One region of the Rhodococcus sp. JCM 9793 genome, then DNA from elsewhere that is predicted to be linked to it. Evidence: riboswitches for the same ligand, from Rfam matches in the RefSeq annotation. Region 1 holds a riboswitch; the other holds the start of a gene.
The links. Region 1 has a riboswitch for cobalamin ahead of cobN (cobaltochelatase subunit CobN). Riboswitches for the same ligand answer to the same signal wherever they lie in the genome.
Positions count from the first base shown of each region.

Region 1 (11,796 bases):
CGTCGAACGCGAAACGCGCATCTCCGCATTCCTGGCGGGCCATGCCGGCCGACATCATGTGTTCCTGCCGGTCCTCGATCCACTTCAGCGCGGCGGGGAGTTTCCTCGCAGCAAGCAACACGGCGATGTCCTCGCGCTGCGGAACGACCTTCTGGCCGAAGCCGCCACCGGTGTCGCGCATGATCACCCGGACGCTGTGCTCGTCGAGCCCGAGGAGCCGGGCGGTGAAGCCGCGGACCTCGTGCGGGGATTGAGTGGAGGCCCAGACGGTCATCTCGCCGGCCGACCACTCGGCGACGAGGCCGCGGGTCTCCATGGGGACGGCGATGTAGGCCTGCTGGTGGATGGTCCGCGAGACCACGTGGGCTGCCTCGTCGAACGTCTTCGCCAGCTCGTCGGGGAGCGGACCGCCCATTGCCGCGGCGATATTCGCGGGATGCGCGGCGTGGACAAGTTCGTCGGCCCGATCGGCGGCGGTGTAGTCGACCACGGGTGTCAGCGCCTCGTAGTCGACGGCGACGAGTTCGACCGCGTCCTCCGCGATGTACCGGTCGTCGGCCACGACCAGTGCGACGGGATCGCCGACGAAACGCACTTCGTCGACGGCGAGTGGTGGCCAGTTCAGGGCCGGCATGTACGGCCCGTCGAGCGCGTAGGTCTGCTCGTGGATTCCGGGTGTGAGGTCGGCGGCGACGTACACCGCGTGGACCCCGTCGAGTGCGAGAGCCTCGGAGACGTCGATGTCGACGATCCGGGCGCGTGCGAACGGGCTGCGCACGAAGCACGCGTGGAGCATGCCGGGACGTGTCACGTCGTCGACGAACATGCCGGCGCCGGTCAGGAGTCGGGGGTCTTCGACTCGCTTGATGCGAGTCCCGACGTAAGCGGAAATGCTGGGCCTCATCACAGAAATTCTCACCTCGGCCTTCGGTGGATGCTGAGCAAGTGTCTAGCACCCCGCGAAGTGAGGTGTCAATCACATTCTCTCGAAGTGAGCATGTTCTTCTCGCAGGTGTGGGGCCCGGGTGTGCCGTGTGACGTCGCGGAACGGGACGTGCCGGGTGGTTGACACTCGCGGGGTGAACGTCGTTCACTGCATGGGTGAACGTCGTTCACCGGAGTCGACGATGGAGGATCGGGATGGATGCAGCGACCCCGTCGCGGAGCCCGGTGTCCAGCGGTGTGATCACTGCGCTGCTGAGCGCGGCGGGTCTCGTCGTGGCACTGCAGACCACCCTCGTGGTACCCCTGCTTCCGGATCTCCCGGAGCTGCTCGACGTCACCGCGGGTGATGTCGGCTGGCTCATCACCATCACCTTGTTGACCGGAGCGGTGGCCACGCCCATCGTCTCCCGGATGGCCGACATGTACGGCAAGCGCCGGATGCTGGTGCTGTCGTTGTCGATGATGGTCGCTGGTGCGCTGATCGCGGCGATCGGAGGCGACTATCTGTTCGTTCTCATCGGACGCGGCCTGCAGGGATTCTCGTCGTCGCTCATCCCGGTAGCGATGGCAGTCCTGCGCGATGTGCTTCCTCGCGAAAAGGTCGCCGGGGCTGTGGCGCTCACCAGTTCCACGATGGGAATCGGTGGTGCACTGGGCATGCCGGCGGCAGGCGCGTTGTACGACAACTTCGGCTGGACGTCCGTCTTCTGGGTGTCTGCGGCGGTCGGAGCGATGCTCACGGCGGGCATCCTGCTCATCGTCCCCGCATCCGCGACGGGAACCCGCGGCCGCTTCGACATCCTCGGTGCGTTGTTGCTGTCGCTCGCTCTCACAGCTCTGCTCCTGGGGATCTCGAAGGGCCCGGCGTGGGGCTGGTCGAGTGCGCAGACCGTCGCGTGCTTCGCGGCGGCCATCGTGATCACGGCCGTCTTCGTGCCGTATCAATTGCGAGTGAAGGCCCCGATGGTCGACCTGCGCGTGTCGGCGCGGCGCACGGTGCTGCTCGCCAACCTTGCCGGGCTCTTCATCGGATTCTCCGCGTACGCCAGCCTGCTGGCGACCACGCAACAGTTGCAGCTACCCGAGATCACCGGTTTCGGGTTCGGGCTCAGCGCGGCAACCGCCGGGCTGTGCATGATTCCCGGTAGCGTGGCGATGTTCCTGACCTCGCCGATAGCCGGGAGATTCACCATGCGGTTCGGTGGACGCTTCACCCTCACGCTCGGGACGCTGGTCATGACGGCGGCCTACCTCTTCCGCATCGCCTGGGACGACACCGTCGTCCTGATCATCATCGGCGCGGCGATGGTCAGCATCGGCAACGCCTTGGCCTATGCGACCCTGCCGGCGTTGATCATGGGTGCGGTGCCGGTCACCGACACTGCGGCTGCGAACGGCCTCAACAGTCTTCTGCGCACCATCGGGATGTCGAGCATGAGCGCGGTGGTCGCCGCGTTGCTCGCGAGTATCACCATCGACGCGGCGGGCACGACTTTCCCCGCGCACGGCGCCATCATCGTGATCTTCGTGATCGCGGGTTCGTCCACGTTCGTCGCCATGGTGTGCGCCGTGCTCCTGCCGAAGCATCGGCCGGTGTGCACGCCTCCGGTCGCCGACGCAGCCGAGGCGGCGTGAGTCGGCGATGAGCGAACGGACGACCCGCGACACCATTCTCGACGCCGCCCGGCCGCTGTTCGCCGAGCGGGGTTTCAACGGCACCACCATCAGGGACATCGCGGAGGCGGCCGGTGTCTCACCCGCCCTGGTGATGAAGCTGACCGGCAGTAAGGCCGAGCTCTTCCAGGCTGCTGCGCCCGAATCTCCCGGACTCGCCGACCTCGATCCCGCTGAGGAACCGCCCGGATACCGGCTGGTGCGGACCATCGTCGAACGCCGGAACTCGGGAGACTACGAATTCTGGGCAATGGCCCCGTATCTCGTGCAGGAAGCTCCTGATCCCGAGGTGGCCCGCGTGAAGATGACGGAACGAGTGGTGCCCCGGATCGCTGCGGTCATCGGCGAGCAGACAGCCGACAAGGCGCGTGCCCGAATGGTCGTGACGCTGCTGCTGGGCCTGGCCAGCGGCCTGCGCACCTTCGAGATCCTGACGCCCCAGGCGATCGACAGCGCGAAGTTGATCGAGGCGTACGGTGCGCTCGTGCAGCACGTCATCGACGACACTGGCATCTGAGTCCCCGGAGCGGTCCACGACGCCCGACGGACGAAACTTGCGAATGCACTGTGTCAGTCGACTTCCACGAACCGTCTTGTCCACACTGCGCCCGACGGCGTGCTCGACGTTCCGGCCGCACCGATGATCAGTAGGCACTTCATGTCGATGCTCGCGGGATCCAGTTTCTCGAGAGTGGTGACCTCGAGCGACTCACCCGGCCGGCCCACGTCCCGCCCGATCACGACGACCGTGTCGCCTGGCCGATGCTGCAGGAGAAGCGATCGGGCATCGGCGACCTGTGTCGTCCGCGACCGGGACGCGGGGTTGTAGATCCCCAGTACGAGATCGGCTTCGGCAATTGCGGTGAGCCGCTTCTCGATCACCCTCCACGGCTTGAGCCGATCCGACAGGCTCATGACCGCGAAATCGCCACCGATGGGTGCGCCCGCGCGGGCAGCGACGGCCTGCACCGCCGACACCCCCGGCAGCACACGGATCGGTACCGACGCGTACTTGTCGTCCTGCGCCGCCTCGAACACTGCCGACGCCATCCCGAACACTCCGGCGTCACCGCCGGACACCACGGCGACCTTCTCTCCGGACAATGCCAGATCGAGTGCGAACCGGGCGCGATCGACCTCGACGGTGTTCCCACTCGAATGTCGCTGCAGGCCCGGCCGCACGGGAACTCGATCGACGTACGGCCCGTACCCGATGACGTGATCGACCGACGCGAGCGCCGCCGACGCCTCCGGCGTGAGCCATCTGTCGTCGGCGGGGCCGAGTCCGATCACCAGAAGTTCGTGTGTCTCGACAGGTGCGGCGACCTCGGACGTGGCCGGGCGTGACCGGTCGACTGTTCCACGATTGCGGGGAGCCTTGTCGCCTGCTGCGAGGATCACCGAAAAATACGGCACCGTATCGGGGTCCACGTCGGCAGCGGCGACGATGCGTTGTCCGGCCATGGTTGCGCGCTCGACATACACGGCATCGTCGAGCCGACCCGTCTGTTCCAGTGCGTTTCGCACCGATTCGAATGTGCGACCCAGCTTCATGATCACCGCACCGTCGGTATCGGCCAGCCGCCTTGCCAATTCGGGCTCGGGGAGAGTGCCCGGGAGGATGGTGAGCACATCGGTGCGCCGCACGAGCGGCTCTGCAGATGCGGCTGCTGCGGCCGAGAACGATGTGACGCCGGGAATTACCTCGGCTGCATAATGTTTCGAAAGTCGGTCGTGGAGGTACATGTAGGAGCCGTAGAACAGTGGGTCTCCCTCGCACAGTACGACGACGGTGCGGTCGGCATCGAGATGAACGGAAAGTCGTGCGGCGCACTCGTCGTAGAAATCGGCGATCGCCCCGTCGTACCCTCCGGGATGATCGGTGGTGCCGACGGTGACGGGATACACGAGCTTCTCCTCGATCACCCCGTCCGGGATCAGTTCGGCAGCGATGCCCCGCGCGATCGAGCGGCCGTGCGTGCCCGAATGGTAGGCGATCACGTCGGCTTCGGCGACCAGTCGTGCAGCTTTACGGGTGATGAGTTCCGGGTCGCCGGGGCCGAGCCCGACACCGTAGATCCTGCCGGTCATTCCGCCTCCTGGGCAAGTGCGTTGAGCGCCGACGACGCCATGGCCGAACCACCCCGCCGCCCGCGCACGACTAGATGTGGGATTTGCAGAGCGTGCGCGATCAGAGCTTCCTTGGACTCGGCGGCGCCGATGAATCCCACGGGTACGCCGACGATCGCCGCAGGATGCGGCGCACCGGCATCGAGCATCTCCAGCAGGTGGAACAGTGCGGTGGGCGCGTTACCGATAGCGACGACCGCGCCCTCGAGCCGGTCCGCCCACAGCGACACGGCCGCGGCCGAGCGCGTGGTGTTCCACTGCTGCGCGAGTTCCGGCACACGAGGATCACCGAGCAGGCACAGGACGTCGTTGTCTGCGGGCAACCGCCTACGGGTGACCCCGGCGGCGACCATGTTCGCATCGGCGATGATCGGCGCGCCTGCATTCAGAGCCGTGCGGGCGGCGGACACCAGATCGGGATGGATCACCAGATCCTTCGCCAGATCGGTCTGGCCGCTGGCATGGATCATCCGCACCGCGACTTTCTCCGCGTCACCCGGGATCGCTGCGAGATCGGATTCGGCGCGGATCGTCGCGAACGAACGGACGTAGATCTCGGCGCCGTCCGTCTCGTACTCGTAGCGGCGCGGTGGTGGCTGAAGGGTCACGTCGAGCTCCTGTGTGACGTCGAGCGACTGGAAAAAACTAGGGTGTGCGGGGAATTCGGTGCACCACAGGCGCGTTCGCAACCGACGATATGAATACGGTCAGCTGTGGTGTCGGAGGCGGCGGTGCGGCGGGCCAGAGCCCGGGTATCACCTCGGGCGAGGCTACACCCGGGAGACCCGGTGCATGCGGTGACCCTCGGCCACGCGGAGTCGTCCGACAACACGAAGCCCGCGTCGGACAGCGCCCCAGGATCGGCGCCGGAAGGGAGCACGAGGCCGCGCCACGGTGTGACGATCACGTCGTCGTCGGGCAGTGCCGCGGCCATGGACGGCGACAGGATTCCCAGCGGGACCAGCGCCGATACCGCACCGCCGAGTACTCCGTACGGCATCGAATACGGCGGGAGTGCGGGAGCCCGACCGCTGCCGCCGAGTTCGACGCCGGCTTCCGGCAACTGTCGCACGTGCCAGAGCGGCCCTCGTATCTGCGCGAACTCGAGGGCCAGGCCGATCAGAGTGTCGACGACCTGCGACACCGGTACCGTCGGACCGCCCAGTTCGCCGATCACGATCCGCATCGTATGCCTGTCGGAATCGTTCCCCGTCGCTCCGCTCGCCCTGTCGTCATCCCCCGTCGCTCCGCTCGCCCTGTCATCATCCCCCGTCGCTCCGCTCGCCCTGTGAGCGACGGCTGCGAGATCGCAGCGGAGTCCGACGACGTCGCCGCGCCCGTCGTCGAGACCGAACAGGAACCGGCCGGGCAGGTCGGCGAGGACCGGTTCTGCGCACAGCGCGGTATCGAGCGCGCCGATCAGTGGCCGGATGTCGGCGAACCCGTCGGAGAGCCCCGACAGGGGTGATGCGACCACATTGCGCACCCGCTCGTGGGTTGGCGACGGCAGGAACCCTGCTGCAGCGATCGCGTCCACCAGGCCGGCGGGCACGTTGCCGCACTCGTCGAGTGAAACGCCTCTGACCTGCATGTTTCCGCGTGATGTGAGGTGCACGTCGCCGTCGGCGAACGTCTGTGAGGCGGCGGAGAGCCGCCGGAGCCCGCCGGACGGTAGACGCCCCCCGGGTGCGCGGAGGCGCACCAGCGCCCCGTCCGCCGCGAGATGCGGGCGCAGCAGGCCGGGGCAGCGATCGGGGGGAAGTTCGGGTGAGACGTGCTCCACGGGTGCACATGGTTGCACATCCTCAGGAAACGGTGCGCTACGCTGGCGACGTCGTGGTTACGGGAAGCCGGTGAGAAACCGGCGCGGCCCTCGCCACTGTGAGCGGGTAGTTGCTCGCCCTCGTCCGTTCCGGCCAGCCGGGACGGAGACCACTGGACGCGAGTCCGGGAAGGTCGGCGCAGCAGTGATGATCCGTCAGCCAGGAGACCGGCCACGGCATGAGTAGTCCACGAGGGTTTTGGAGACCGAACATGGCCGTGTGCCTTGGGTTTTGCGGTGCGTCGTGACGCGCCTCGCTGTGCTGTCGACGTCGGACACCGACCTGCTGTCGGCCCGTGCCAGTGGCGCCGACTGGGCGGTCGGAAACCCGTCGCGCCTCGACGTGGATACCGACCTGGGCGGGCTGCTCGACGGCACCGACCTGGTCATCGTGCGGATTCTCGGTTCCGCCAAGTCTTGGCAGAACGGCCTCGATGCAGTGCTCGCGCGGGGTGTTCCCGTCGTCGTCCTCGGTGGTGAACAGACCCCCGACGCGGAGCTCATGAGCTACTCGACGGTGCCGATCGGCACCGCCGCAGAGGCGCATCGCTATCTTGCCCACGGCGGCCCCACCAACCTCGCACAACTCCACGCGTTCCTGTCCGACACCGTCCTGCTCGGAGGTGAGGGGTTCGAACCGCCGGCCGAGCTACCCGAATGGGGTGTGCTCGACCGTCCCGCTCCGGCTGTGGAGTCGCTGCCACGCGTGGGTGTGTTGTTCTACCGAGCCCACCACACCAGCGGAAACGTACAGTTCGCGCACGATTTGGCCGACGCGATCGACGCCACCGGTAAAGCGCACGCCGTGGTCGTGCACTGCGCCTCACTGCGCGGCGCTCCCGACGATCTGCTCGCCGAACTCGGCACCCTCGACGCCCTGGTCGTGACCGTGCTCGCCGCCGGGGGCACCAAGCCCGCTACTGTCAGCGCCGGTGGCGAGGACGAAGCGTGGGACGTGGGAGCCCTTGCCGCACTCGATATTCCGATCCTGCAGGCCCTCTGCTTGACGTGGAGCCGCGACAGCTGGGCGGACTCGGACGACGGCGTATCCCCGCTCGACTCCGCCACCCAGATCGCAGTCCCAGAATTCGACGGCCGCATCATCACGGTGCCGTTCTCGTTCAAGGAACTCGACGTCGACGGTCTGCCCCGCTACGTCACCGACCCCGAACGCTGTCGCCGCGTCGCCGGAATCGCGGTCGCGCACGCCCGGTTGCGGCACGTCCCGACCGCTGAGCGTCGCATCGCGATCATGTTGTCGGCATATCCCACCAAACATTCACGTGTAGGCAACGCCGTCGGTCTCGACACCCCGGTGTCGGCGATCAAGATGCTGCGCGCACTGCGTGACCTCGGATACGACCTCGGTGCCGGTTTCCCCGGCATGGACCTCGCCGACGACACCGAAGCCGGAAACACCCTGATTCACGCGCTGATCGACGCAGGTGGGCAGGATGAGGAATGGCTCACTGCCGAGAAGCTCGCCGGTAATCCGGTGCGGGTCACCACATCCGACTACGTGGAGTGGACGATGGACCTGCCCGCCGAGCTCACCGATGCGATGACCGAGGCGTGGGGACAGGCCCCCGGGTCGTTGTTCGTCGACGGTGACGCGATCGTGCTGGCCACACTGCAGGCGGGCAACGTGGTGCTCATGATCCAGCCGCCCCGCGGATTCGGTGAGAACCCCGTCGCGATCTACCACGATCCCGACATGGCGCCGTCGCACCACTACCTCGCCGCATACCGCTGGGTCGAACGAGGCTTCGGTGCCGACGCGGTCGTCCACCTGGGCAAACACGGCTCGATGGAGTGGCTCCCCGGCAAGAACGCGGGCATGTCGGCTTCGTGCGCGACCGACGCCGCGATCGGGAATCTGCCGCTGATCTACCCGTTCCTCGTCAACGACCCGGGCGAGGGTGCGCAGGCCAAGCGTCGCGCCCACGCCACGATCGTCGATCACCTGATTCCGCCGATGGCGCGCGCCGAGTCGTACGGCGACATCGCGCGTCTCGAGCAACTGCTCGACGAGTACTCCAACATCGCGGCGATGGACCCGGCGAAGCTGCCCGCGATCCGCGCGCAGATCTGGACGCTGATCCAGGCCGCGAAACTCGATCGCGATCTGGGACTGGACGATCGCCCGCACGACGCCGAATTCGACGATTTTCTCCTGCACGTCGACGGGTGGTTGTGCGAGGTCAAGGACGCGCAGATCCGCGACGGTCTGCACGTGCTCGGCGCCGCCCCCGTCGGCGAGGCCCGCGTCAACCTGGTTCTGTCGATCCTGCGCGCCGCCCAGGTGTGGGGCGGAAAGAGTCACGCGGTGCCCGGCCTGCGGACCGCACTCGGCCTGAAGCCGGACGCGCCGCTGACCGAGGTCGATGCGATCGAAACCCAGGCCCGTGCGCTCGTGCAGGCGATGGAGGATGGCAGCTGGAACGTCGAATCCGTCCCGCGATCCGTCGAATCCGTTCTCGGTCACGCCGATACCGAGGTTGCGCGCGTGCTGGTCTTCGCCGCCGAACAGGTCGTGCCACGTCTTGCGCAGACCACGGACGAACTCGATGCTGTCCTGCACGCTCTCGACGGCGGATATGTTCCGGCCGGGCCGTCGGGCTCGCCGTTGCGCGGCCTCGTCAACGTGCTGCCCACAGGGCGCAACTTCTACACCGTCGATCCCAAGGCCGTGCCGAGCCGCCTTGCATACGACACCGGTGTCGCGCTCGCGAACGCACTCGTCGAGCGGTATCTGGCCGACACCGGGGAACACCCGCAGTCGGTGGGGCTGTCGGTGTGGGGCACGTCCGCGATGCGCACTGCCGGCGACGACATCGCCGAGGTGCTTGCGCTCATCGGCGTCCGCCCGGAATGGGACCCGGAGTCCCGGCGCGTCCGAGAACTCACGGTCGTACCGCTCGAGGAGCTCGGCCGTCCACGAATCGATGTCACAGTGCGCATCTCCGGATTCTTCCGCGATGCGTTCCCGCACGTCATCGGCATGCTCGACGACGCGATCCGCATGGTCGCGGCGCTCGACGAACCCGACGAGATGAACTACGTCCGCGCCCATGCCAGGCGTGACGAGGCCGAGCACGGCGACTCCGAGCGGGCGGTACGCCGCATCTTCGGTTCCAAGCCGGGCTCGTACGGTGCCGGGATTCTGCAGCTCATCGACTCCGGGAACTGGCGCACCGACGCCGACCTCGCCGAGGTGTACACCGCGTGGGGTGGCTTCGCGTACGGACGCAATCTGCACGGTGTGGCGGCGGCCGACGACATGCGGGCCAACTACCGCCGGATCGCAGTGGCCGCCAAGAACACCGACACCCGCGAACACGACATCGCCGACTCCGACGACTACTTCCAGTACCACGGCGGCATGGTCGCCACGGTGCGTGCGCTCACGGGCAACGACCCCAAGGCGTACATCGGGGACTCGACCATCCCCGACACCGTGCGCACCCGGTCGCTCAGCGAGGAGACCGCGCGCGTGTTCCGCTCGCGCGTCGTCAACCCGCGCTGGATCGCCGCGATGCGTCGGCACGGCTACAAGGGTGCGTTCGAACTCGCCGCGACGGTCGACTACCTGTTCGGCTACGACGCGACCGCCGGTGTGGTCGAGGACTGGATGTACGAGTCCCTGGCCCAGAACTATGCACTCGACCCCGAGAACCAGCAGTTCCTGCGCGAAGCCAATCCGTGGGCACTGCGTGGCATCGTCGAACGCCTCACCGAGGCGTCCGATCGTGGACTGTGGGCCGAGCCCGACCCGGAAACCCTGAAGGCGCTGCAGCAGGCATACCTCGACGTCGAAGGCGATCTCGAGGATCGCGGATGAGGTTGCGGCTGATCGGGATCGGACCGGGTGGCCCGGACGATCTCACAGTCGCCGCAGTCGCGGCGCTCGAGAGCGTCGATGTGTTCCTCGTCGCCGACAAAGCGAGAGGCGTCGACGATCTCGTGTCGGTACGAGAACAGATCCTGCGCCGGCACACCACCGGTCAGTACCGCACGATCGTGGTGCCCGATCCGCCGCGCGACCGCATGCCCGAGCGGTACGGGACGGAAGTGCGCGACTGGCATGCTGCGCGTGCCGAGGCGTACGAAGAGGTGCTTCGCTCGAATGTGGAAGACGACGAGACCGTCGGATTCCTGGTGTGGGGAGATCCGAGCCTGTACGACAGCACCATTCGCGTCGTCGAGCGAATTCGCGACCGCGGTGTTCTCGACATCGACTACGACGTCATTCCCGGTGTGAGCAGCATTTCGCTTCTCGCGGCCCGACATCGTCTGGTGTTCAACAGGATCGGTGGGCCGGTCACGATCACCACCGGTCGGCGACTCGGGGCGGAGGCCGCGTCGGGCGCCGACAACATCGTTGTCATGCTCGACGGGCGGCTCGCCTGCCGCGAGCTCGACGACGACTGGGACATCTGGTGGGGCGCGAATCTGGGGACGAGCGACGAGGAACTCGTCGCGGGTCGGCTGGGCGACGTGCTCGACGCGATCGACGTTGCGAGGACACGGGCCAAGGCTGCGCGCGGTTGGGTGATGGACACCTATCTGCTGCGCCGCGCAGGATGAGCTGCGTAGCAGCCGGGCATACCGTTCAGTGTGACCGGATCAGCGTCGGCCGCGGCCGCGTGTCGGTGGGGGACTTGCTGAGCACGATCGGCAGCCATTGCGATGTCATGGCGATGATGACGAGCCAGTTCAGGATCATGCCGATGCCCGGCGCATGTGGGCCGTCGGCGATCATCCCCGCCTGCGACCAGTAGCCCAACAGCCCGAACAGCGACGCGAGCCCGCAGCCGAGCATCGCCGCCGACGCCAGCCGCCAGCGGCGCAGACACAGCGCGGTAGAAGAGACCAGCACACCGAACACCACGGTCAATGTCGTGAAGACCTGCATCAGCATCGAGACCGCAGTAGTGTCGCCGAACCAGCCCGCAAGAACCGTCCACGACCAGGCCGACGACGTCTGCGGAAGTGCAAGCCCGATGATCAGCAACCCGATGCACCCGGCGAGCACCCAGCGCCGTCGCCCGGGGTCGAACTCCCCGGCGATCCGCTTCTCGATTCGCGTGAAGTCGTTCCGGTACGCCGACAGGTTCTCACTCACGTGCATGCCTCCTCGTTCGACCACACGAGAAGCCATTATGGCCGCCCCTGCTCGACCCGGTGGAAGGTGTCGATCACCAGGGTAAACCCCGGGTGGGTAG
Region 1 covers NZ_AP043721.1:2,111,745-2,123,540, forward strand. The annotation lists gene ACZ46K_RS11895 (xanthine dehydrogenase family protein molybdopterin-binding subunit) at 1-904, opposite strand, end outside; gene ACZ46K_RS11900 (MFS transporter) at 1,141-2,580, shown strand; gene ACZ46K_RS11905 (TetR/AcrR family transcriptional regulator) at 2,588-3,136, shown strand; gene ACZ46K_RS11910 (precorrin-2 C(20)-methyltransferase) at 3,190-4,710, opposite strand; gene ACZ46K_RS11915 (precorrin-8X methylmutase) at 4,707-5,357, opposite strand; gene ACZ46K_RS11920 (cobalamin biosynthesis protein CobG) at 5,354-6,532, opposite strand; cobalamin riboswitch at 6,546-6,762, shown strand; gene cobN (cobaltochelatase subunit CobN) at 6,816-10,412, shown strand; gene cobF (precorrin-6A synthase (deacetylating)) at 10,409-11,158, shown strand; gene ACZ46K_RS11935 (Rv2732c family membrane protein) at 11,184-11,702, opposite strand.

Region 2 (11,796 bases), 2.0 Mb from region 1:
GCGAATGAGGTGTTCGGGCGAGGACCCCGAATTCGGCGACCCCGAATCGGGCAGGCACATCTCGATGGCTGCTTTGATCGCGCCCAGGCTGGCGTAGTGCACCAGGTTGGGATAGATGTCGGTGACCGGGTCCGTGGCCGTCCGTTCGGCGATCACCTCGACGAGCAACTGCGATGAGCGCATCGCCACGTCGATGTGCCGGGATTCGTTCGCGGACCCTTCCTCGACGAATGCGACGCAGGTGCCGATGTCGTCGAACGACCATTGCGGATCGGTCAACAGTCCGACCGCGCATTCCTCGAGCGAGACCATGATGGGCTCGCCGGCGGGGCGGTGCCGCAGAAGGTCGATCCATGTTTCGATCAGACCCTCGAAATGCACGAGGACCGCTTCTTCCTTGCTGGTGAAGTAGTTGTGGAAGGTCCGGGTCGAGACTCCTGCCCGGGCAGCGATCGCATCGGCGGTGACCTCGTGGAGGCCGTGTTCGCGCGCGAGTTCGGCGGCCGCCTCCGCGAGGGCAGCGCGGGTGGCGGCCTTCTTGCGGTCACGTAGTCCGGGCGCAGAGGTCACTTCAACAACGGTACAGATCTTGCAGAGCTCTGTAACTTTGCAGAACTCTGCACTTTTATGGGATCGGACACACTGCGTCGATACGGGTAACGCACCTCACACGCCGCGACGCTCCCACGCACCCGGATCCGCGGTCAGGTCACGCACGAACTCCGACAGGTCGTCGGCAACGATGTCCGCGAGCGTCACGTCCTCGAGGACGGCGCGCAGATTCACCCGCACCGCAATCCACACGTCACGCAGGCGCTCGGCCGCGCCGGTGTACTCCACACTTTCCGGCCGCTCCCCCCGTACCGATGCAAGCGGCCCCTCCACGGTGCGGATGATGTCTGCGATGGAGATCTCGTCGGCCGGTCGCGCCAGCCAGTAACCGCCATCGGGACCACGCCGACTCCGGACGAGACCACCACGGCGAAGATCGGCGAGCACGGCCTCGAGGAATTTGTGCGGAATCGACTGCGCAGTCGCCAGCCTTTCCGCCTTGGCCGGGCCTGCTCCGCACGCGGCGAGTTCGAGGAGCGTCCTTACTGCGTAATCGACCCTTGCACTGATATGCACTTCGGTGCCTCCTCCGACGTTTCCGGCCGACCAATTCCTACCAAACAAGGGAGAAATCGGCACCGTCGATCACCGATAGTGACGGGCGCCATATGTCACGTACACTGGCCCGTCGTTCACGTACTACTTCGGAGGTCCCGCGATGTGGGAGACCCTGCGCGACTCGTGGTGGTCGCTGCTCGAACCGTTGCAGGACCCCGTCACCCTCGCGATTCCGGCGTTTGCGCTGTTCCTGATTCTCGAGTGGGTCGCCGCCCGGGCGCTCGAGCGCGCCGAGCCGGGGACCGACGGTCGCGTCCGCCCGCCGCGCGGTGGATACGAGATGCGCGATGCGCGAGCGAGCCTGTCCATGGGGCTGATCTCCATCGTGACGAGCGCCGGCTGGAAGATACTCGCGCTCGTCGGATATTCCGCACTGTGGGTCTACGTCGCGCCATGGCATCTGCCCGCCGATGCCTGGTACACGTGGGTGATCCTGCTGCTGGGGATCGACTTCCTCTGGTACTGGTATCACCGGATGGCGCATCGGGTCCGTCTCGTCTGGGCGACGCATCAGGCGCACCATTCGAGCGAGTACTTCAACTACGCGACCGCGTTGCGCCAGAAATGGAACAACAGCGGCGAGATCGTCATGTGGCTTCCGCTGCCCCTCATCGGCATCCCGCCGTGGATGGTGTTCGTGGGGTTCTCTTTCAGTCTCGTCTATCAGTTCTTCGTCCACACCGAGCGAGTAGGGAAGTTTCCCGCACCGATCGAGTTCGTCTTCAACACGCCATCGCACCATCGAGTTCACCACGGGTCCGATCCCGAGTATCTCGACCGCAACTACGCGGGCATCCTCATTGTCTGGGACCGGATGTTCGGCACGTTCAAGGCCGAAGAGCAGCGGCCCGTCTACGGACTGACCACGCCCGTCGGCACCTTCGACATCTGGGATCTGCAGACCCACGAGTACAAGGCGATCGCCCGCGACTGGCGGTCGGCAACGTCCTGGCGTCACAAACTCGGCTACTCTTTCGGCCCGCCCGGATGGGCTCCGACACAGCCGGAGACGGTCACTTCACCGGCTCGAGGGTGATCAGGAAGTCCACACTCCCGGTCTCGTCAACAGCGACGAATCCGAGGTTCGGCGGCTGAATCCCCCAGTCCGCCCAGGTCGCGGGGATACTTCCCGACGCCACGATGTTCTCACCGCTACGCAGAACTTCGACGTCCACCGTCACGGGCCGCTCCTCGCCGCGCAAGGTGAGGGTGCCGGCCCCGGACACGGTCGCGACGGTGCCGTCGGTGGGGACCGACGACAGGTCTACGGGGTCGGTCAACCTGAAGGTCGCGGTCGGGTGGTTCGCTGTGTCCATGACCATGCCGCGGAACTGGCCGTCGCGCTGAGAGCTGTCGGTGGCGATCCCCTCGACCTGGACGGTGATTTCGGCTGCGGTCAGCGATTCGTCGGCAATCGTCGCTGTACCGGACACCTGATCGGTACTGCCCACCACGGTGACGTCGGCGCCGCGCAGGATCTCGTGCACGGTGTATCCCGCTGCGGTCCGGTTGGGGTCGGCGCCCGGGGTGACGGCCAACTCTCCGTCGAGCACACCGGTTGCGGCCTCGACACCGGACGTCGACACCGATGCGGCCGGTGCGTCGTCCTCGGCTATGAACGTGCCGTACACCCATGGCGCAACGAAGAAGCCCAGCAACGCAACAACCACCAGAACAACGATCGACCACACGACTTTTCGCATACGGCGAGATTAGTTGACGTTTCAAGTCTGATGGGGTTGTGCACGTGAATTTTTCCTGAGAATCGAGTACGCGGATCTGCCGCTACGGACCGAGACGACGACTCCGCTCGACCAGCCGTTCGAGCCGCACCTCAGGATGCTGTCGAGGGCACGTCGAGCACTTCACACCATGCGGTCCGTTGTACAGCAGGCAACACGAGACCCGGTGCACGAAGGTCCGCGGCAAGCTCGGTGGAACGGGTGCCACCTCTACGAATCGCGGCTCCGGCAATCGAGGACCCGGCAGTTGATCCGAGATCGCCTGCACAGTCGCCCGCGCAGTATCCATGGCCTCGCCCACCCGCCCTGTGGCCTGTCCTGCCCAGAGGAAACGGGCGGCGACCGAGTCGACCGAAACGGCCCACAGCCTGCGCTCCCCTTTACCGCAGACGGAAGCAAAATACTCGATCCCGGCACCCAGTGCTTCGAGCAATGCCGCCTCGACCGACCCGGTGAGGGCTCGGGTCGACCTTGCACCGACCAAGCGTCCATACATCTTTCGGTTCGGTGTGGCCGTGCCGTCCATCGTCGAGACACGTCCCGGTTCGACGAAATCCGTGTCGCGTCCGGTCAGTGCCCGACGGTGCAGATAGACGTCCGCCAGCGCAGGACTGAGCGCTGTTCCGGTGACGAACTTGCTTGCAATGGTCGGTAGGACGAGTGAATTGCTGATCGCCCGCCACAGCACTGTCCCCAGGATCAACGGTGTGTCGACCTGCCATCGCGCGGCGCGCAACCTCAGTTCGTCCCCGATCCATTCCGGATCGAGAATCGCCGATGCCGGAACTTCTTGCGAGCCTCCGTCCAGCACCAGGGCAGCACGTTCACCGACCGGAAGTGCGCCCAGCACGTCCGACAGCACGGATTCTGCCGATACTCCCGAATTCACCATTGCCATACCGCCCTTCGTCGACTAATTCGACGCGCTCGGATCCATACGCGGCTCGATGTCGCTCTGTGGAAGCAGCGCTGCGCCCTCCAATGCCTTTCGTAGGTGTTCAGCGGTATCGACCATCAATGCACCACTGCGGCCCATGTCACTGGGGAGATTGAGAATTCGCCCCTGGGTTACGGCGTCCAACGACCTGGTCGCGGGGTTCTCCTTCAGCAGTTGCACTTTCGTGTCGAATGCCCCGGCACCGTCACCCGTGTCGGTCAGGACGATGAAGTCCGGGTTTGCTGCGGTCACCGACTCCCAGGACATCTTGGCGGTCTTCTGCTCGACGTCGTCGAACGAGTTCCGTCCCCCGGCAGCGTCGATGATGGCCCCGAACATGTGTGGCCTGCCGGCGCTGGAGACTCCCTCGTCCGACAGCACGGACACGTACATGACGCTCGGCTTGTCCTCGGCCTGTGGAGCCGACTCCAACTGTTCGCGACGTTGCTCGAGCTCGTCGATCTTCGACAGCGCACGATCGTCGTGACCGATGATCGCTCCGATGTTCGACAAGTCGGCATAGGCCTCGTCCCATGGCGTCGCCGCCTCGTTCGAGGCGGTCAAGCAGGTCGGGGTGACGGTGTATGCGGGGATTCCGAAGTCGGCAGCCAGCCGTTCGGGTGTGATGTTCTTTTCGACACTGAATCCCCACCCGTGACCGGCCATGACCACGTCCGGCTGTTGAGCTTGGATCATCTCGAGATTGAAAGAGGCCTCGGATTTCACCGGTAGCGCGTCGATGCGCTCCGCACCGAACATGTCGCTGAGCTGATCGAGTCGGGTGTTGCGGATTCCGCTCACCGCGGCGATCTGGTCGTCGGCATCGAGTGCAAGCAGGTTCAGGACGAGCTGGCTGTCGTTGGCGAAGATCTTCGTCGCCGGCGATGGGAAGCTGAGCTGCTCTCCGCAGTTCTCGATCGTGACGGTGCTCTCCGCCGACGCTGTTTCCTGATTGCCGGCACTGCTGCACCCGGTCAGTGCCGCGGTTGCAACGAGGAGACCGGTGGCCAGCGAAACCGGGACGTTCGGACGAGACGGTGTGGGGTCAGGCATGATTCTCCGAATGGGCTCGTGTTCCTGCAGAATCCGAGCCGAGCACGAGGTGCGCGCGTCCGGTCGCAGGATCGGTGAGTTGTGTTGCGGGTACGGAAAAGACGCGCTTCACCGTATCCGGGGACAGGGCGTCGGCCGCGTCGGCGAAGGTGTCGAGGGCGCCGTCGTGGAGTACTGCGACCCGGTCGAAATACGACGCGGCCGAAGTGAGATCGTGCATCGCCGCGATCACTGTGCATCCGAGACCGCGCAGCGTATCGAGGAGGTGGAACTGGTGGCGGATGTCGAGATGATTGGTCGGCTCGTCCAGGATCAGCAGTCCCGATTCCTGCGCGAGGCCGCGAGCAAGCATGGCGCGACGACGTTCACCGCCCGACAGTTGATCGCAGCGTCGGTCGACTGCGTGTGCCAGTTCCACGGTGTCCAAGGCCCGGAGCGTGACCGCGCGATCGGATTCCTCGCCCAGCGACCAGGGCGGACGGTGTGGAATTCGGCCCATGGCAACCATTTCCCCGAGCAGAAGGTCCTGCGGCGGAGTCTCCTCCTGACCGACATAGGCGATCGCCCTCGCTCGCACACGGAGCGGCAGCGAGTACAGATCCTTGCCGTCGATTTCGACCGTTCCCTCTGCGGGTGCACGGAGTCCGGCGAGGGTACGAAGCAGCGTCGACTTCCCGCTTCCGTTGACCCCCACCAGCGCGACCATGGATCCGCGGGTCAAGTCGAGGTCGATATCGGAAAGGATGTCCGACCCTGCGATCCGACAGCGCACATTACGCGCCCGAAGATGCATCAGGCACCATCCGAGAAGCTGTAGTGACGCCGCCCGAGCAGGAACAGGAACACCGGGGCCCCGACGAGACCTGTCATCACGCCCAGGGGAAGTTCCTCCGGACTCAACAGCACTCGGGCCGCAACGTCGATCCACAAGAGGAACAGTGCGCCGCCGAGCGCCGCCACCGGAAGGACGACGCGGTGACGTGCACCCACCAAGATCCTGGCGAGGTGGGGCATGATCAGGCCGACGAACCCGATTCCTCCGGACACTGCGACGAGCACTCCGACCAGCACCGACGACAACGCGAAGAGCCCGAGCCGGAGGCCACGCACGGGAACACCGAGAGCGCGGGCGACATCCGGTCCGCTCGACAGCGCATCCAGCCAGGAATGGAGGGCGAAAAGAATGCCGGCAGACACGGCCACGACGATCAGTGCAGGCAGAATCTGCTCCCACATCGATCCCGCGACGCTTCCGAGCATCCAGTAGAGGACCGACCGAACCGAATCCCGGTCGTCACTGAAGAACACCAGGAAACTGGACACCGAGGAGAACGCCGAGGCCATGACGACACCGGTGAGGATCAGACGTAGCGGAGTCAGACCCCCTTGCGCCATCGAGACGCCGAAGACGGCAGCACCCGCGACCATCGCACCGATCAGTGCGCCCAGCGACAGCGCCCAGATACCCAGCGAAGCAAGCACTCCGAACATGATGACCAGGGTCGCCCCGACACCGGCTCCGGCCGAGATTCCCAGAAGGTACGGATCCGCGAGCGGGTTTCTCACCAAGGTCTGCATCGTGGCGCCGGCCATGGCCAGGCCCGCACCCACGATGAGCGCCATCAAGATGCGGGGAGCTCGCAGGTTCCAAATGATCGTGTCGTACACCGGGTCCGGTCCGACACTCCCGGTGAAACGGGCACGCACCACATCCCATGTGGCCGACAGCGGTATCGGTTCCGACCCGAGAGTCAGCGAAAGGAAAGCGCTGATGACAACCGCTATGACAAGTGCGGCCAGGAGCGGGCTCGCCGGAATTCGTTTTTGTGCAAGCGGCTTCGTGGTTCGCCGGCGCGGTTTTGCGACATCGAGCATGTCAGCGACCCGGCGACTCCAGCTCCCCACCCGGTCGGGGTACAAGGGTCTTCGCCCGAAGGTGTCTGTGCACACGAAGGGGAATGGTTGGGCCGCTGGCCTGGGCACGCATCGCTCGGTCTCTCGTATCGGGGGCCCAATCGCGAGGCCCGCGTCTGCAATTCGGCGAGCCAGCAGGTTTTCGGACTCAGGATCAACCCGACAGTGCGCCTTCCCAGACCGTTTCCGGTCCAGTGGCACGTGCCCTGTCAGTCACCTTCACCGCTGCGCGACAGTTCCGGAGTCTCACCGGATTCCCTTGCATACGGATGCGTCTGGCTCGTGGTGAACCTAGCACAGTCGCGAGGTGTCGATTCGCCCGGATCATCCGCTTCACCGGACTGCGCAGCCACCGCCGTACCCACCCAGCGACGCAAGTACCGGCGCATCTCGTCGTCGGTGCGCAGTGGATTACCCGGCGAGACGAAGAACGACTGCATCGTCCGCAGGAGAAATTCGACCAGTTCGTTGAGTGCGGCGTCGCCGTATCCGTATCGCTCCCACTCGACGTCGAACCGCCTGATCATCGTCATGCCGAAAGCCTGCGCCTCGTCGGACGTCATATTCTCGGGGTGGACGTTCGCATACGAGTTCGACAGCAGGAGACCGAGGTGCGGCGTGCGGCGTACCTCCGCGAGGGTGAAGACGACGGCTTCGACGGTCGCGTCGACGGGGTCGACGACTCCTGCGACGTGGTCGGCAAGGCGGTCGAGGAATCCGGCGACCGACGCGATTGCCGCCGCCGTCATCAGCGCATCCGAGCTGGGGAAATACCGGTAGACCGTCTGCCGGATCACGCCCAATGATTCTGCAACCTCAGCGATGCTGATCGCCGCGCCGGTCCGCGCGATGAGATCGACCGCGGTGTCGACGATGCGCCGAGTTGCTTCTTCGTCGCTGTCGGGCGGACTCCCGCCCCACCCTCGCCTACGTGCCACACCGCCTCCTGAAATGAGGGGCCGACATTATCACGCAACCCAATCTCGGAGTGGGTATGCCGGGACATCTCCACGAAAGTCATCATACATATCTCTTCAAGTACGTATGATAAAGCCCGATTGCAGGCCCCACCTGCCCTGACTACATCGGACAAACCCGAGAACGAGGTGTGACATGACAAACCTGCACGTCCGCAAGATGCGTTTCGCATTCGAGGACTACGACGTGCCGTTCCTGTGGAATCCCGCGAACCCCGGGTTCTCGAGCATGGCCAACGCCGTCTCGTTCCTCGCCGTCGGATTCGAGAAGATGATCGTCCAGATGATCACCGAGGCGAAGCCGCAGTTCGCCGACGACACGGTCGCCGAGGAAGCCGACGCGTTCATGCGCCAGGAAGGACAGCATTCCACCGCGCATCGCCAGCACGTCCGCGCCCTGATCAAGAGGTACCCGGGCCTCCAGGAAACCCTCGACGAGGTGATCGGCGCCTACGACAAGCTCACCGCCGAGACGTCGCTGAAGTACCGACTGGCCTACACCGCAGACCTCGAAGCGACCTTCACCCCCGTCTTCAAGCTCATGCTCGACAACGACGCGTCGCTGTTCCGCCCCGGCGACGACCGCGTTGCCTCCCTGTTCATCTGGCACTTCGTCGAAGAGGTCGAGCACCGCAGCTCCGCACTGATCATCTTCGACTCCGTCGTAGGTAGCGACGTCTACCGCATGCGCGTGGCGGCCTCGGTGTTCAAGCACGTACTCGACGTCATTCGGATCGCGTGCGCGGGCTTCAACAAGCACGTCCCCATCGAAGACCGCAAGATCGACGCTCTGTCGATGTTCGCGTCGTATCGCCGTAAGCAGAAGCTGCTCGAGCTCATTCCGGGCCTGCAGGCCGCGAATTCCGGGCCGATGCCGCGAGCCTTCGACGACCTCGGACTCAAGGAGCAGCTCGTCGCACTGCGGGGCATCATCCGTAGCCAGATGCCGAAGCACAACCCCGAACACGAGGACCTGCCCGAGCTGGCCGGCGTGTGGTTCGAGCGCTTCGACGCCGGCTACGACGTCACCAAGTGGTACACCGCGGAAACCGCTGCACCGGGGGTCAATTGATGTCGGATCTGTGTTCGCCCACCTTCGACGACCTCGCGACGAGGCTCGGTTTCTCCTGCGACGAGGCCGGTGGGCTCCTCGAGTTCCGCAATCCTCTGGCCTTGGAGAATTGGACGCTCCCCGTCCTCGAACTGACCATCGTCGTCGGCGCTGTTCTTGCCCTCGCGTACGCCGTTCTCCGACTGCGCCGACACGGTGATCCCACCAATCTGGTGCTGTGGTTCGGCGCGTGCGCGTATCTGTTCATCATCGAGCCACCCCTGTACTTCCCGGCCGCATTCGGAATCGAACAGCACGTCGACACGATGTTCGCGCACAATGTGTTCACGGTCGAATTCATGTGGGGCAGACTGCCCCTCTACATCGTGGCGATCTATCCACTGCTCGCTACGCTGTCGTTCGAGATCGTGCGGATGCTCGGCGTGTTCCGCAGGTACGGCGTGTTCCTCGGCGCAGTGTGCGTGGGATTCGTCCATCACGCCTTCTACGAGATCTTCGACCACCTCGGACCGCAATTGCGCTGGTGGGAATGGTCTCTCGAGAATCCGATCAGCCAACCGTTCTTCGACGCCGTCCCGTTGCCGAGCGTCGTGGTGTTCGCTGCACTGTGGCCGATGTCCCTGGCCTTGTGCACACAGTTCTTCGTCGGTCGCCACTTCGACCGGGGCGAGAAGTTCACCGGGCTCCAATTGGTTTGGCGCACAGTCGTCATCGGCATCCTTGCCTCGGTGGGTACGTTCGTCCTTCCCCTGCCCGCCACGATTCTGGGAATGGGGAGCACGACAGTGCGCGGAATCGTGTACGCACTCGAACTCGCAGTCCTGTGTGTCGTCGCGGCATGGGTGCTCGCTCGCCAGTGGTCGCGGTTGCGTCGCGGCGACTCCGACGCCCCCGCCTACACGAACGTGTTCGTCCAGCGGTTCTCGCTGGTGTACCTCGGTGTGCTGGCCGTCCTCTGGATCACCGCGTTGCCCGACTACTTCTCGGCGGTCGATGGGGTCACCGACAACGACGACCCCATCGGAAGCCTCTGGTACGTCGTAGCGTGCTTCGTCGTGGCAATCCTGAGTGTGGTTGCGACGTTCACCGTTCCACGTGCCCGGGCCACATCCGAGACCGCGCCGCCCACGGTTCGGCACACGACGTCGCCGCAGTAAGCAGCGACTCGTCAGGCACCGGACTTCTCCAGGACGGCCTCGACCGCGTCGGTCGAGGCCGGTCTCCGGGTGAGCATCCGCGCCGCCAGCAGCGCGGACACGACCATGAGCACCATCCCGATGCCCGACGTGATGGTCACGCCGCTGTCGAATGCGGCGCCTGCGGTCGTGAGCAAGACGTTCGCCTGCTCTGCGGGCAGGCTCGTCGCGACAGCGTGGGCGCCGCCCAAGGTTTCTCGAGCAGCAGCTGCGGCTTCCGGGTCGAGCCCGGTCGGAAGTTGCAGATTCGCACCGTACGACGCGGTGAGAATCGAGCCGAGCACCGCGGTACCGAGCACCGCACCCATCTCGTACGCAGTCTCCGACACCGCTGACGCCGCGCCCGCCTTCTCCGTCGGCACACTCGAGACGATCAGATCGTTCGACAATGTCTCGGCTGCCCCGATCCCCGCTCCGAGCACCGCGAACGCCACGATGATCGGCGTCACCGCAGTCGGCGATGCGAGCAGCAACACGAGCGCGTAGCCGAGAGCAGAGAGCAACAGCGCCGACACGATGATCGTCGACGGCCGTATCCACCGCACCAAAGTGACCACGGTCAGCCCCGACACCACCATCACGCCCAGCCCGGGGACCAGACTCAGCCCCGCCTGCATGGGGCTCTGCCCGATCACCAGTTGAAGGTGCTGAGAGACGAAGAAGAGAAAACCGACGAGTGAGAACACCGAGAGAAGGTTCACCGCGACCGCTCCGCTGAACGTGGGCACACGGAACAGGCGCACGTCGAGCATCGGATCCGGGCGGCGCAGTTGGCGGCGCACGAAAGACACGAGCGCCACGATCCCGACGCCGGCGGGAATCACCGTAGCGGCCACAGAGCCACCGTTGGCAAGGTTCTTGATCGCGAACACCAGCGGTGCCAACGCGAGCATCGACAGCGCAATGCTCACCACGTCGATGCGGCCGGGAGCAGGATCCTTGGATTCCGGAACGAAGATCGGGCCGAGGAAGAGCAGCGGGATCAACACCGGCACTGCGAGCAGGAACACCGAACCCCACCACGCGTGTTCGAGCAGGAAGCCACCGACGATGGGCCCGAGCGCAGCACCCGCCGCGAAGCACGACGCCCACAGCGCGATCGCGAGCCGGCGTTGCGCCGCGTCGAGGAAGATGTTCCGCAGCAGCGACAGTGTCGACGGCATCAGCATGGCCCCGAAGAAGCCCAGTGCCGCACGCGAGGCGATCAACGCTTCCGCCGACGGCGCGTACGCAGCGATCACCGACACGGCCGCGAATCCGGTCGCGCCGATCAGCAATAGTCGTCGTCGTCCGACCCGGTCGCCGAAGCTGCCCATCGAGACGAGCAGGCCCGCGAGGATCAACGGGTAGATGTCGATGATCCACAGCTGCTGCGCGCCACTCGGCTGCAGCGACGCGGAGATCTCGGGGAGCGCGAAGGCGAGCACGGTGTTGTCGATCGACACCAGCAGCACCGGCAGCATGAGGACCGCGAGGGCCACCCATTCGCGTGGGCCGGCCTTCGGAACGGCGGAGTTCGCATCCGAATTCGAGACAGGTGTGATCGACACGTTTATCGGGCTTTCGGGAAGGTTGGGATCGAACCCTCGTTACTGTACCAGCTGGACGGTAAAGTAACGAGGGCCGTATCATCGGCCCGTGCCACCCCCTCCCGCCGCCCGCGCCAAACTGCTCGACGCCTTCGTGACCATCCTGCTCGAGCAAGGAGAACGCGCCGCAACCCTCGACGCCGTCG
Region 2 covers NZ_AP043721.1:149,936-161,731, forward strand. The annotation lists gene ACZ46K_RS02820 (TetR/AcrR family transcriptional regulator) at 1-570, opposite strand, end outside; gene ACZ46K_RS02825 (RrF2 family transcriptional regulator) at 667-1,128, opposite strand; gene ACZ46K_RS02830 (sterol desaturase family protein) at 1,271-2,206, shown strand; gene ACZ46K_RS02835 (YceI family protein) at 2,184-2,873, opposite strand; gene ACZ46K_RS02840 ((2Fe-2S)-binding protein) at 2,956-3,810, opposite strand; gene ACZ46K_RS02845 (ABC transporter substrate-binding protein) at 3,826-4,902, opposite strand; gene ACZ46K_RS02850 (ABC transporter ATP-binding protein) at 4,895-5,695, opposite strand; gene ACZ46K_RS02855 (FecCD family ABC transporter permease) at 5,695-6,777, opposite strand; cobalamin riboswitch at 6,933-7,111, opposite strand; partial or broken gene ACZ46K_RS02860 (TetR/AcrR family transcriptional regulator) at 7,137-7,754, opposite strand; gene ACZ46K_RS02865 (metal-dependent hydrolase) at 7,930-8,865, shown strand; gene ACZ46K_RS02870 (hypothetical protein) at 8,865-10,022, shown strand; gene ACZ46K_RS02875 (MFS transporter) at 10,034-11,524, opposite strand; gene ACZ46K_RS02880 (TetR family transcriptional regulator) at 11,700-11,796, shown strand, end outside.
Region 2: it holds a riboswitch for cobalamin, as region 1 does, so the genes downstream of both, ACZ46K_RS02855 (FecCD family ABC transporter permease) here and cobN (cobaltochelatase subunit CobN) in region 1, are expected to answer to the same signal.